3 regions of the Bradyrhizobium sp. HKCCYLRH3059 genome follow, and region 2 is predicted to be linked to each of the others. Evidence: predicted binding sites of a transcription regulator. Region 2 holds the regulator's gene; each other region holds the start of a gene.
What was found. The regulator PhoB, encoded in region 2, activates phosphate uptake and scavenging genes when phosphate is short. The targets are predictions, from matches to a motif close to TGTCATNNANCTGTCAT.
Positions count from the first base shown of each region.

Region 1: the regulator PhoB is predicted to act here: its motif matches at 2,945-2,961, upstream of ugpB (sn-glycerol-3-phosphate ABC transporter substrate-binding protein UgpB).
Region 3: the regulator PhoB is predicted to act here: its motif matches at 2,245-2,261, upstream of ACQR13_RS01995 (alkaline phosphatase D family protein).

Region 1 covers NZ_JBNPUF010000001.1:566,467-570,809, reverse strand. Annotated here, with positions in the region: gene ACQR13_RS02695 (GIY-YIG nuclease family protein) at 82-426, shown strand; gene ACQR13_RS02690 (MarR family winged helix-turn-helix transcriptional regulator) at 434-895, opposite strand; gene ACQR13_RS02685 (organic hydroperoxide resistance protein) at 1,065-1,490, shown strand; gene ACQR13_RS02680 (CaiB/BaiF CoA transferase family protein) at 1,613-2,815, shown strand; gene ugpB (sn-glycerol-3-phosphate ABC transporter substrate-binding protein UgpB) at 3,015-4,334, shown strand.
Region 2 covers NZ_JBNPUF010000011.1:63,564-67,906, forward strand. Annotated here, with positions in the region: gene pstB (phosphate ABC transporter ATP-binding protein PstB) at 1-571, shown strand, start outside; gene phoU (phosphate signaling complex protein PhoU) at 602-1,318, shown strand; gene phoB (phosphate regulon transcriptional regulator PhoB) at 1,335-2,042, shown strand; gene ACQR13_RS28340 (trypsin-like serine protease) at 2,189-3,505, shown strand; gene ACQR13_RS28345 (HoxN/HupN/NixA family nickel/cobalt transporter) at 3,682-4,343, shown strand, end outside.
Region 3 covers NZ_JBNPUF010000001.1:421,896-426,238, reverse strand. Annotated here, with positions in the region: gene ACQR13_RS02010 (YkvA family protein) at 1-66, opposite strand, end outside; gene ACQR13_RS02005 (4a-hydroxytetrahydrobiopterin dehydratase) at 172-474, opposite strand; gene ACQR13_RS02000 (TAXI family TRAP transporter solute-binding subunit) at 837-2,192, shown strand; gene ACQR13_RS01995 (alkaline phosphatase D family protein) at 2,332-3,903, shown strand; gene ACQR13_RS01990 (response regulator) at 3,940-4,314, opposite strand.

The DNA.
Region 1 (4,343 bases), on a different contig from region 2:
GAAGGCTGTCGCGCCGTAGTCTGGACGCCGAAGCCCCCTTGGGCGGAGGCGGGAAGGCGAAGGCGGACTAGGCTCCGGGCCATGATGCCCTTCATCAATCGACTGAGCAGTTCAGCCCATCCAAGCTCTGGACGCCACGCAGCACGACCTGCCACATTCGCGCCCGTGAAGGGTCGAGGGCGGCCTGCGATGAAGTTCGTTTACATCCTGGAAAGTCTCAACGGCGAGCATTTCTACGCAGGCATCACCGACGACGTTCCGGCCCGCGTCACGAAGCACAATGCCGGTGAAGTCCCGCACACATCGAAGTTTCGGCCTTGGCGGCTCAAGACCTACGTTGCCTTCAGCGATGTGAAGCAGGCATTTGCCTTCGAGAAATATCTCAAGTCGGGTTCAGGCCGGGCTTTCGCGAAGAAGCGCCTTTAGAGCCCCCTCACCCCTCCACAACCGCATCGAGCCGCTCCCGCAGGCGCACCAGCTTGCCGTGCAGGTCGGCCAGCTCGGCGATCGAGCAGCCCGTCGCATCCAGGATCGCGGGCGGCACGATCGACCTTGCCTTGTCGCGCAGGCCCGCGCCCTGGGCGGTGAGGGTGACGATCACCTGACGCTCGTCCTCGGCCGACCGGGTCCGCTTGATCAGGTGCGTAGCCTCCATCCGCTTCAGCAGCGGCGTCAGCGTGCCAGAGTCGAGGAACAGCCGCGCGCCGATGTCCTTCACCGTCAAGCCGTCCTGCTCCCACAGCACCAGCATGACCAGATATTGCGGATAGGTCAGGCCAAGGCGGTCGAGCAGGGGCTTGTAGACGCGGTTGAAGGCGTGCGCGGTCGAATAGACTGCGAAGCAGAGCTGGTTGCCGAGCTGGAGCGGCAGGTCTGCCGCGGACTTCTTTCGCATCGAGGTCACCACAGGTCGATCCTATCGGCATCTTGAGCCCGCACGCCTCGGATCGACAACCGGCCCGGCGCACCGATCACGAATTTTCTACCGAACAATTATATTGTACACAATCTAATTGTGTGCAATATGGTCGCGCTGAATTCGTCCATCCAACCAGGAGACACCCATGTCCGTGAACGTGCTCTACAAGACCAGCGCCAAGGCCACCGGCGGCCGCGACGGCGAAGCCGCGACCCTCGACGGCTCGCTCAAGGTCAAGCTTTCCACCCCGAAGGAGCTCGGCGGCGGCGGCGGTGCCGGCAACAATCCGGAGCAGTTGTTCGCGGCCGGCTACGCAGCCTGCTTCATCGGCGCGATGAAGTTCGTCGGCTCGCAGGGCGGCCCCAAGGTTCCCGCCGACACGTCGGTGACCTCGACGGTCGGCATCGGCCCGCGCTCCGAAGGCGGCTTCGGCATCACCGTCGAGCTCGCAGTGTCGCTGCCCGGCCTCGCCAAGGCCGACGCCGAAGCGCTGGTCGCCAAGGCGCACGAGGTGTGCCCCTATTCCAACGCCACGCGCGGCAATGTCGACGTCAAGCTGAGCGTCGTCTGAGCTTCAATTCCGTCATGCGGCAGGACGGCCTCCGTTGTCCTGCCGCATGGCAGCCCTCCGTTTGCGCCGCCGCCGCAGCAATGCTTAATGATCGCGAGCTGAAACCAACCTCGCGACATCCGATGACACCCCAATTTGCTCCCGGCGCCATGGCCGGCCTGCGCGTGATCGATCTGACGCGCGTGCTCGGCGGCCCCTATTGCACGCAGATCCTGGCCGATCACGGCGCCGACGTGATCAAGGTCGAGCCGCCGGCCGGCGACGAGGTGCGTGACTGGGGTCCGCCCTTCCACGATGAGGACGCCGCCTATTTCGTCGGGATCAACCGCAACAAGCGCTCGATCGGCCTCGATCTCGCCTCCGAGGGCGGCCGCGTCGTGCTGATGCGGATGCTCGAGACGGCCGACGTGCTGATCGAGAACTTCAAGCCTGGCACCTTGGAGAAATGGGGCATCGGCAGCGACACGGTGCGCGAGACATTCCCCAAGCTGGTGCACTGCCGCATCTGCGGCTTCGGCGCGGATGGCCCGCGCGGTGGCAATCCCGGCTACGACGCGATCATCCAGGCGATGACCGGCATGATCGCGGCGACCGGCTCGCCGCAGAGCGGACCGATGCGGATCGGCGTGCCGCTGGTCGACATCACCACCGGACTCTATGCCGCGATCGGCATCCTGATGGCGCTGTCGGAGCGGCAGCGCTCGGGCATCGGTCAGTTCCTCGAGGTCACGCTGTATGAGACCGGTCTCGCGATCATGCATCCGCATACCGCAAACTACTTCATGCATGGCAAGCCGCCGTCGCTGACCGGCAACGAGCACCCGAACCTCGTTCCGTATGCGATCTTCGCGACCAAGACCGACGATATCTTCATCGGCGTCGGCAATGACGGCACCTTCCGCAAGCTCGCCAAGGAGATCGGCCGCCCCGAACTCGGCACCGATCCGCGCTTCGCCCGCAACAAGGATCGCGTCGCCAATCGCGAGGCGCTGCGCGCCGAGCTTGCCGCCGTGTTCAGCCAGTTCGAGGCGGAGCCGCTGTGCGACCGGCTGCTCGCGGCCGGTCTGCCGGCAGGACCCGTGCAGAAGATCGACCAGGCGCTGACCAATCCGCACACGATCTACCGCGGCGATGTCATCGAGAAGGACTGGTACAAGGGCGTCGCGTCGCCGATCCGGCTCGAACGCACCAAGCCGAGCCTGCGCTCCACCCCGCCGAAGTTCAGTCAGCACGCGCAGGAGGTGCTGACCGAGTTCGGTTACACGCCGAGCGAGATCGAGGCGCTGCTGTCCCAGGGCACGGTGTGCGCCGAGCGCAAGCGCTGAGGCGCCATCAGCCTGTCGTCTCTCACCGCCAGCGCCGGCCGGGGCATCGCCCCGCGGCACCGTCTCCCGCAAGTCGCTGCGTTCCGCCGCGATGAACGCGCTTTCCGCTGACGATCCAACCGGTTATACATTCACGAAACTGTCATCTCGCGCTGCTACGGCCGCGACGCCGATGACGTTTCACGGGAGGTATTCTTTAATGTCACTTCGCCAATTCTGGACGGCCGCGACTGCGGCAGTCACGCTGGTCCTGAGCGCCGCAGCCCCTGCGCATGCCGTGACCGAAATCCAGTGGTGGCATGCGATGACCGGCGCCAACAACGACGTCATCGTCAAGCTCGCCAACGATTTCAACGCCTCGCAATCCGACTACAAGGTCGTCCCGACCTACAAGGGCAACTACGCCGACACGATGAATGCCGGCATCGCCGCCTTCCGCGCCGGCAATGCGCCCCACATCATGCAGGTGTTCGAGGTCGGCACCGCCACCATGATGGCCGCCACCGGCGCCGTGAAGCCGGTCTACAAGCTGATGCAGGACGCCGGCGAGACGTTCGACCCGAAGAGCTATCTGCCTGCGATCACGGGCTACTACTCGACCTCCAAGGGTGAGATGCTGTCGTTCCCCTTCAACTCGTCCTCCACGGTGATGTGGGTCAATCTCGACGAGCTGAAGAAGGTCAACGCCGAGATCCCGAAGACCTGGCCCGAACTGTTCGAGACCGCCAAGAAGCTGAAGGCGGCCGGCCATGCGACCTGCGGCTTCTCGGGCTCGTGGGTCACCTGGGTCAATCTCGAGCAGCTCTCCGCCTGGCACAACGTGCCGCTGGCCAGCAAGGCGAACGGTCTCGACGGCTTCGACACCGTGCTGGAGTTCAACGGTCCGCTGCAGGTCAAGCATCTCGAAAACCTGGTCGAGCTGCAGAAGGACAAGACCTACGACTATGCCGGCCGCACCAACACCGGTGAGGGCCGCTTCACCTCGGGCGAATGCCCGATCTACCTGACCTCGTCGGCGTTCTTCGGCAACGTCAAGGCCCAGGCCAAGTTCGCCTTCACCGCCGCGCCGATGCCGTATTATCCGGACGCCAAGGGCGCGCCGCAGAACTCGATCATCGGCGGCGCCTCGCTCTGGGTGATGGGCGGCAAGAGCGCGGACGAATACAAGGGCGTGGCGAAGTTCCTGACCTTCCTCTCGGACACCGATCGTCAGGTCTACATCCACAAGGCCTCGGGCTATCTGCCGATCACCAAGGCGGCCTACGCCAAGGCCAAGGCCGAGGGCTTCTACAAGGATCAGCCCTATCTGGAGACGCCCCTGCTCGAACTGACCAACAAGGAACCGACGGAGAATTCCCGCGGCCTGCGTCTGGGCAACATGGTGCAGCTGCGTGACGTCTGGTCGGAGGAAATCGAGCAGGCCCTGGCCGGCAAGAAGACCGCCAAGCAGGCGCTGGACGCCGCCGTCGAGCGCGGCAACCAGATGCTGCGCCAGTTCGAAAAGACGGCCGTGAAGTGAGGCCATGAG
Region 2 (4,343 bases):
GACCGGGCAGCTGATGCTCGACAACACCAACATCCTCGATCCCAAGCTCGATCTGAACCTGCTGCGTGCCCGGGTCGGCATGGTGTTCCAGAAGCCGACGCCGTTCCCGATGACGATCTACGAGAACATCGCCTTCGGCATCCGCCTCTATGAGAAGATCTCCAAGTCGGAGATGGACGACCGGGTCGAGAAGGCGCTGCGCGGCGGCGCGTTGTGGAACGAGGTCAAGGACAAGCTCAACGCCTCGGGCCTGTCGCTGTCCGGCGGCCAGCAGCAGCGGCTGTGCATCGCGCGTACCGTGGCGGTCCGGCCGGAGGTGATCCTGTTCGACGAGCCGTGCTCGGCGCTCGATCCGATCTCGACCGCCAAGGTCGAGGAGCTGATCCAGGAACTCGCCGAAAACTATACGATCGCCATCGTGACGCATAACATGCAGCAGGCGGCGCGCGTCTCCGACAAGACCGCCTTCATGTATCTCGGCGAGCTGATCGAGTTCGACGACACCAGCAAGATCTTCACCTCGCCGAGCGATCGGCGGACCCAGGATTACATCACCGGCCGGTTCGGCTGACGCCGACGACATTGTCTTCAGGAGATCATCATGGCCAGTGAACATACCGCCAAGGCGTTCGACAGCGATCTGCAGGACCTCACCCGTCTGGTATCGGAGATGGGCGGCCTCGCCGAGCGGCTGATCGTCGATTCCGTCGATGCGCTGGTGCGACGCGACATCGCGCTCGGCCAGAAGGTGGTCGCCACCGACGCCGAGGTCGACAAGCTGCAGCGCATCATCGAGGAGCGCGCCGTTCTCACCATCGCCCGGCGACAGCCGATGGCGGTCGACCTGCGCGAGATCGTCGGCGCGATGCGCGTGGCGACCGATCTGGAGCGCATCGGCGACCTCGCCAAGAACATCGGCAAGCGCGTCGCGGCGCTGGAGAGCGACTTCCATCCGCTGAAGCTGATCCGCGGGCTCGAGCACATGACCGATCTCGTGCAGTCGCAGGTCAAGACGGTGCTGGACGCCTATGCCGCGCACGATTTGCCGGCGGCGATGACGGTGTGGAAGGGCGATGAGGAAGTCGATGCCATCTGCACCTCGCTGTTTCGCGAGCTCCTGACCTACATGATGGAGGATCCGCGCAACATCTCGTTCTGCATCCACCTGATGTTCTGCGCCAAGAATATCGAGCGCATCGGCGATCACGCGACCAACATCGCCGAGACGGTGTTCTATATGATCGAAGGCCAGCAGATCATGGACAAGCGCCCGAAGGGCGACATGACGAGCTTCGCATCGACGATCCCCGGCAACTGAGAGAGACGGTTCAGACATGGGCGCCCGAATTCTGGTGGTGGAGGACGAGGAGGCGCTGACGACGCTGCTGCGCTACAACCTCGAGGCCGAAGGCTACGAGGTCGAGACAGTGGCGCGCGGCGACGAAGCCGACACGCGCCTGAAGGAGCGTGTTCCCGATCTCGTCGTGCTCGACTGGATGCTGCCGGGCCTGTCCGGCATCGAGCTGTGCCGCCGCCTGCGGGCGCGGACCGAGACCCGGCAGTTGCCGATCATCATGCTCACCGCACGCGGCGAGGAGAGCGAGCGCGTGCGCGGCCTCGCGACCGGCGCCGACGACTACATCGTCAAGCCGTTCTCGGTGCCGGAGCTTCTGGCGCGGGTGAAAGGCCTGCTGCGGCGGGCGAGTCCGGAGCGGCTGGCGACCGTGCTGTCCTATGGCGACATCGAGCTCGACCGCGAGAAGCGCCGCGTGGCGCGCTCTGGTAGGCCGATCGATCTCGGCCCGACCGAATACCGCCTGCTCGAGTTCTTCCTGGAGCATCCCGGCCGCGTGTTCAGCCGCGAGCAGCTGCTCGACAGTGTCTGGGGCCGCGACATCTACATCGACGAGCGCACCGTCGACGTCCATATCGGCCGCCTGCGCAAGCTGCTCAATCCCGGCCGCGAGCAGGACCCGATCCGCACCGTGCGCGGCGCCGGTTATGCGCTCGATGATCGCTTCGCCAAGAGCGAGCAGGTGTAAGGGGCGATCCGGCGTGAGGACGCAGCAGGTGTGAGACGCGAGGCGGCCCGATTGAGGAGATCGCGGTCCGCTTTCCGCCACGCCGCCGCCGTCTTGATCGTGTCTGCTTCGTGGCCGTCACGATGTTTCGGTGCCAGCGGACGCCCTTGATCAAGACCATCATCATATCTCTTGCCGTGCTGCTCGGCGGCGCGGCGGGCGCCACGGCCGCCGAGCTCGAAGACGCGGTCGCGGCGGCAGGCAACGGGCAGCATGCGGCGGCGATGCGACGGCTGCTGCCGCTGGCCGCCAAGGGCGATGCGCGGGCGCAGTTCGACGTCGGCTTCATGCACGCCTTCGGCTGGGGCCAACCGCGCAACCCCGCCGAGGCGCTGGCGTGGTACCGCAAGGCCGCCGATCAGGGGCTCGCTGTCGCGCAACACTATCTCGGCATCGCCTACGTCAATGGCGAAGGTGTTGCGAGCAATTACGGCGAAGCCGGCCGCTGGTTCAGCCGCGCCGCGGCGCAGGGCTTCGCCCAGTCGCAATACATGCTCGGCCTGATGCTGCTCGACGGCCGCGGTGTGAAACAGGACGTCGTGCAGGGCTATGCCTGGCTGGTGATGGCGGGCCGTAGCGGCGTGCGATCGGCCGGCCGCGACGTGCAGCGGGTCAAGTTGACCGAGCCGCAGCGCGTCCAGGCTCAGAGTGCCATTGCGGCCTGGCGGCCGAAGCCGGAATCGGCGGAGGCCGGCATCGCCGCTCCGCGTCCGGAGCAACTGCTCGGGCTCGACCGCCACATCGGCGAGGTCGTCGATCCCACCTCGTGGCCGGCGTCGTCGATCGGCGTCGTCACCGTCGCGCAATACTCGACCGGCGGCTGGTGCACCGGCACGCTGGTCGCGCCGCGCGTCGTGCTCACCGCGGCGCATTGCGTGTTCAACGGCGTGGCGCAGGTCAGCCCCGGCAACGTCCGCTTCCTGGCCGGCATGAACAGGGGCACGCCGGCGGCATCGTCTGTCGCCGACAAGCTGATCGTGGCGCCTGATTTCGTCCCGACCCGGCACGACAGGTGGTCGCTCGACCGCTCGCCCGCCGATTGGGCGTTGATCGTGCTGAAGGACGCGCTGCCGTCGAAGCCGGTTGAGGTCAGGGCGCTGACGCGCGAGGAATTGCAGGCTGCGACCACGGCCGGAACCATCTCCGAGATCGGCTATGGCCAGGAGCGGCGCTATTCGCCGACCGGCCAGCGCAATTGCAGCGCCGGCATGACCAAGGACGGGATGCTGCTGACGGTGCATTGCCTCGCCAATTTCGGCTATTCGGGCTCCCCCATCATGGCCGAAGTCGGCGGACAGCCGGCCGTGGTCGGCATCTTCTCGGCGTTCCATGAGGAGACCCGGCTGATGTTCGCCGCCCCCGCGAGCCAGTTCGAGGCGGTCGTGCGGCGCGAGATCGCGGCACAGAGTGCCTCGATGCGGTGAGCGAAGGAGGGACGAGAGAAGAGGATGTCCCGCCGCTGGTCATGATCTGTGCGTGACTGGATAGCGGGTTGCCAAGCAAGAGGGCAATCCGGGAAGGGCCGCCCACGTTTTCCCGCAGCTTTTGCCTGCAGCGGGGGGCTTTACCGAACTGGCCTGGCTCTTGCTATAGTCCGAGTATGACGATTGTTCAAATTGATCATCCTCGTGCCCCTCGGCTGCTGTGGTGGCGATCGCAGCCCGGCCGCAACGTTGCGCTCGTCGGCGGGCTGGTCGCCGCCAACGCGCTCGCCTGGGCCTGGGCGTTCGCGCTCTACGCCGACCGGCCCGCCATCGTCGGCACCGCGATGCTGGCCTGGCTGCTCGGACTGCGCCATGCGGTCGATGCGGATCACATCGCGGCGATCGACAACGTCGTGCGGAAGCTGGTGCAGGACGGTAGCGCCCCGCGCGCCGCCGGCCTGTATTTTGCGCTCGGCCATTCCAGCGTCGTCGTCATCGCCACCATCGTCGTGAGCCTCATCGCCGGCGCCGACCTCCTGGATGAAGAGAGCGCGATCAGGGCGATCGGCGGCGTCATCGGCACGTCGGTGTCGGCCGGCTTCCTGCTGCTGATCGCGTTGGCGAACCTCATTCTGTTCGTGAACCTCTGGCGCCGCGCCGCACAGCCGCAGTCCGAGATGGAAACCGCCGGAAGCTCCGGACGGGGCATCCTCATCCGCCTGCTGCGCCCGGTGCTCCGCCTGGTGGGACGCGCCTGGCACATGTATCCGCTCGGTTTCCTGTTCGGTCTCGGCTTCGACACTGCGAGCGAGATCGGGCTTCTCAGCCTGTCGGCGAC
Region 3 (4,343 bases), on a different contig from region 2:
CTCGCGATCCCGGGCCAGCCGCTCCGCGGGCTCGAAGCCAACGCTGTAGTCGGTCGCATCCGACATGATGTCCGATCTCCGGTTCCAGACGGCGCTGGGGGTGCGGTCCTCGCCCTCGGATGTGGTGATGGCGACGCCGGCCGCAAGGCGCGTGCCGTCGTCGCCAAGATCTCAGCCGCGCATCGTCGCGGCGATCGCATTCATCGCCTTGGCGAGCGCGATGTCGCGCATGGTCACGCCGCCTGCGTCATGGGTCGTGAGGACCACCTCGACGGTGCGGTAGACGTTGCGCCACTCGGGATGATGGTCAGCCTTTTCAGCGACCAGGGCGACGCGGGTCATGAAGCCGAAGGCTTCGTTGAAGTCTGTGAATGTGAACGTGCGGGCGATGGCCTCACGGCCCTGCGCCTCGGACCAGCCGGGAAGCTCCCGCAAGGCGGTGGCGCGTGCCTCCGACGACAATGGTTGCGGCATCTCGATCTCCTCTCGTGGTGCAATCGACCGGACGCGTGGCAGCATCCGGGCGACTGCGGGGCTACCTCCGGCTGGATCGCGCCGGTGTCCGGTTGCCAAGACTAACCGAAAACGCATCCCGATCAGAGCCTTGTCACAGGCGCGATGCCGGAGGCGCTTGGAACTGCCCCGATCCTCCGGCGACTGGTGCGATGGTAACCATGACGCAGATGTCACTCCGGGCGGACAAGAAATTTGCTACAGTTCGGCTCTATTGAAGGACGACGTGGCCAGACGAAGCCGCCTGTGGCATCGCCCGGGCCTGGACCACCGGAGGACGGGATCTGGTAGATACTCAGACCACGCCAGCGCAGCGCTCACGGATGCGCCCTGCCGTGTTCATCGTCATCGCCGGGATCCTCGCGGTCGTCGGCGCTTTGACGGGTGCCTACTATTTCGCGATGCGTCCCGTGGTGCTCAAGATCGCGGTCGGTCCGCCCAACAGCGACGACCTGAAGGTCGTCCAGGCCCTGACCCAGGCCTTTTCCCAGTCGCACGCCTCCGTCAGGCTGCGGCCGGTTCCGACCGAGGGCGCCGCACAGAGCGCGCAGGCGCTGGCCGCAGGCAAGGTTGATCTCGCGATCGTCCGGGGTGACCTCGAGGTCCCAAAGAACGCGCAGGCCGTGGCGACGCTGCGCAAGAACGTCGCCGTGCTCTGGGTGCCTCCGGGCGGCAAGGGCAAGGGTCGCAAGGGCGCCAAGATTACCAAGATCTCCCAGCTCGCGGGCCACAAGGTCGGCATCATCGGTCGGACCCCGGCGAACGCCAATTTGCTGAAGGTGATCCTGCATCAGTACGGCGTCGACGCCGGCAAGGTCGAGATCGTCCAAGTCCCGATCACCGAGGCCGCCGAAGCCGTGCGCAACCAGCGGGCGGACGTCTATCTTGCGGCCGGACCGATCAATAGCAAGATCACGGCGGATGCGATCGCCGCTGCCACCAAGGACGGCGGCACGCCGACCTTCCTGGCGATCGATTCGGCCGAAGCGATCGCGCAGAACCACCCCGAATATGAATCGACCGAAATTCCCGCCGGCGCGTTTGGCGGCTCGCCCGATCGTCCCGAGGACGAGGTGAAGACCATCAGCTTCAACCACCACATCGTGGCGCGCAAAGGCCTGTCGGATTCGACCGTGTCCGCGTTCACCCATCAGCTGTTTTCGGTGCGCCAGCAATTGCTGTCGGAGTTCCCGCTGGCTGCCAAGATCGAGACCCCCGACACCGACAAGGACGCCGCGATTCCGGCGCATCCCGGCGCGGCGGCGTTCATCAACGGCGAGGAGAAGACATTCCTCGACCGCTACAGCGACTACATCTGGTGGGGCCTGATGGCGCTTTCGGCGATGGGTTCGGCCGGTGCCTGGTTCGCCGGCTATCTCAAGCGCGACGAACGCACCATCAACACCTCGCTGCGCGATCGTCTGCTGGAGATGATCACGATCGCGCGCAAGAGCGATTCGACCGAGGAGCTCGACCAGCTGCAGAGCGAGGCCGACGAGATCCTGCGCAACACGCTGACCTGCTTCGAGGACGGTGCAATCGAGCACGGGGCGTTGACCGCGTTCAACATCGCGCTCGAGCAGTTCCACAACGCGGTGGCCGATCGCAAGCTCATCCTGATGAGCATGCCCGCCAATCTGCAGCGAACCGGCGCGCAGTTGCGTGCCGCCGGCACCTGAGGTCGGACCACGCTTGCCCTGCGGCCGTGTCACGCGCTGTCCACGGCGCGATTGTAATTCCAGCGTCATCAATCTTTTCTAGGTCTGCCGGGCCGTGGCTCGCGCCGGCTCCCGCGCGCGATCCGACCAGGAGATCCGCATGACGCTTCGCATTCCTCGACCGCACACCGCCCTGTCCCGCCGCCGCTTCCTGTCGACGGCCGCCGCAGCCGGCGTCACGACGCTGGCGATGCCCTATCTGAGCCGCGCCGCCGACCGGCCGCAGATCACGCATGGCGTGCAGTCCGGCGACGTCGGCATGGATGGTGGCGTGGTCTGGGCGCGCGCGGACCGGCCGTCGCAGATGCTGGTCGAGGTGGCGACCACCGAGTCGTTCAAGGACGCACGGGCGCTGCCACCGATCGCCGCGCTTCCGGAAAGCGACTTCACGGCCAAGATGCTGATCGACGGCCTTCCGAGCGGCCAGGACATCTTCTACCGTGTCAAGTTCCGGGACCTGTCGCATACCGCCGTCGAAAGCGAGGCCGTGGCCGGCCGCTTCCGCACCGCGCCAGGCAACAAGCGCGACGTCTCGTTCGTCTGGGGCGGCGACGTGGCTGGGCAGGGCTGGGGCATCAATCCCGATGATGGCGGCATGTTCACCTTCTCGACGATGAAGAAGCACCGCCCGGACTTCTTCCTGCACTCCGGCGACACCATCTACGCCGACGGTCCGATCAAGTCCGAGGTGAAGCTGCCGGACAACAAGGTGTGGAAGAACCTCACCGTGGAAGAGAAGGCCAAGGTCGCCGAGACGCTCGACGAATTCCGTGCCGCCCACAAATACAATTTCCTCGACGAGAACGTTCGCGCCTTCAATGCCGAGGTGCCGATCTTCGTGCAGTGGGACGATCACGAGGTCACCAACAACTGGTCGGCCTCCAAGGAGCTGCCCGCCGCCTACAAGGAGCGCAACATCCAGTTGCTCGCGGCCCGCGCGGCGCGCGCCTTCCACGAGATGTATCCGATGCGCGAGAGCATCATCGAGCCGGGCCGAGTCTATCGCACCATCAACTATGGCCCGCATCTCGACGTGTTCGTGCTCGACGAGCGCAGCTACCGCGGCGCCAACGGTCCCAATCTCGAGGACAAGTATGGTCCGGCGTCCTACTTCATCGGGCCGGAGCAGATGCGCTGGTTGAAGCAGGCGCTGCTCAATTCCCGCGCGACCTGGAAGGTGATCGCCTCCGACATGCCGCTCAGCATCATCGTCTATGACGACGCGGCCAACAAGAAGGGCTCGGAAGCCATCGCCCAGGGTGACGGCCCGGCGCGCGGCCGCGAGCTCGAGATTGCCGAGGTCCTGCGCTTCATCAAGACCGCGCCGATCCAGAACACGGTGTGGCTGACGGCGGACGTGCACTACGCGGCCGCGCATTATTACGATCCGAACAAGGCGCAGTTTCAGGATTTCGAGCCGTTCTGGGAGTTCGTCTCCGGTCCGCTGCATGCCGGCACGTTCGGTCCGAACGAGCTCGACAACACCTTCGGCCCCGAGGTGCGCTTCATCAAGGCGCCCGGCCTCGACAAGCAGAATCTGCCGCCGTCGGCCGGCATGCAGTTCTTCGGCCACGTCAAGATCGAAGGCGCCACGGGCCAGATGACCGTGACCCTGCGGGATCGCGCCGACGTCGCGCTGTGGTCGACCACGCTCGATCCGAAGCTGGGCTGAGCCTTCCGCGTCGGCGACCGCGTGCGGCGACCGCAACTAATCGCGTCGCCGCAGCACCGCCTCCAGCGCCTCGGTCGGGCAAGGCTTCGGCAGCCGCGGCCGGTCGGCGAACGCGGGTGGCACGCGGTCGGCGCCATAGCCGGTCGAGAAGGCGAAGGGAATGCCGAGCGCCGTCAGCCGCTCGGCAATCGCAAAGCTCTTTTCGCGGACCAGGCCGACATCGAGCAGCGCGAATTGCGGGACGCGCTCGGCGATCATGGCGAGCGCGGTTGCGACGTCGGCTGCGATCCTGATGTCGGGAACGCCGAGGTCGGTGATGGTGTCTTCCAGTCCGAGCGCAATGATGGGGTCGTCTTCGACGACCAGCACATGCTGATAGAACTCGGGCACGCCTGATTGCGAGCTGGTCATGGGATCTGCGGGTTCCAGGATGAGGGATG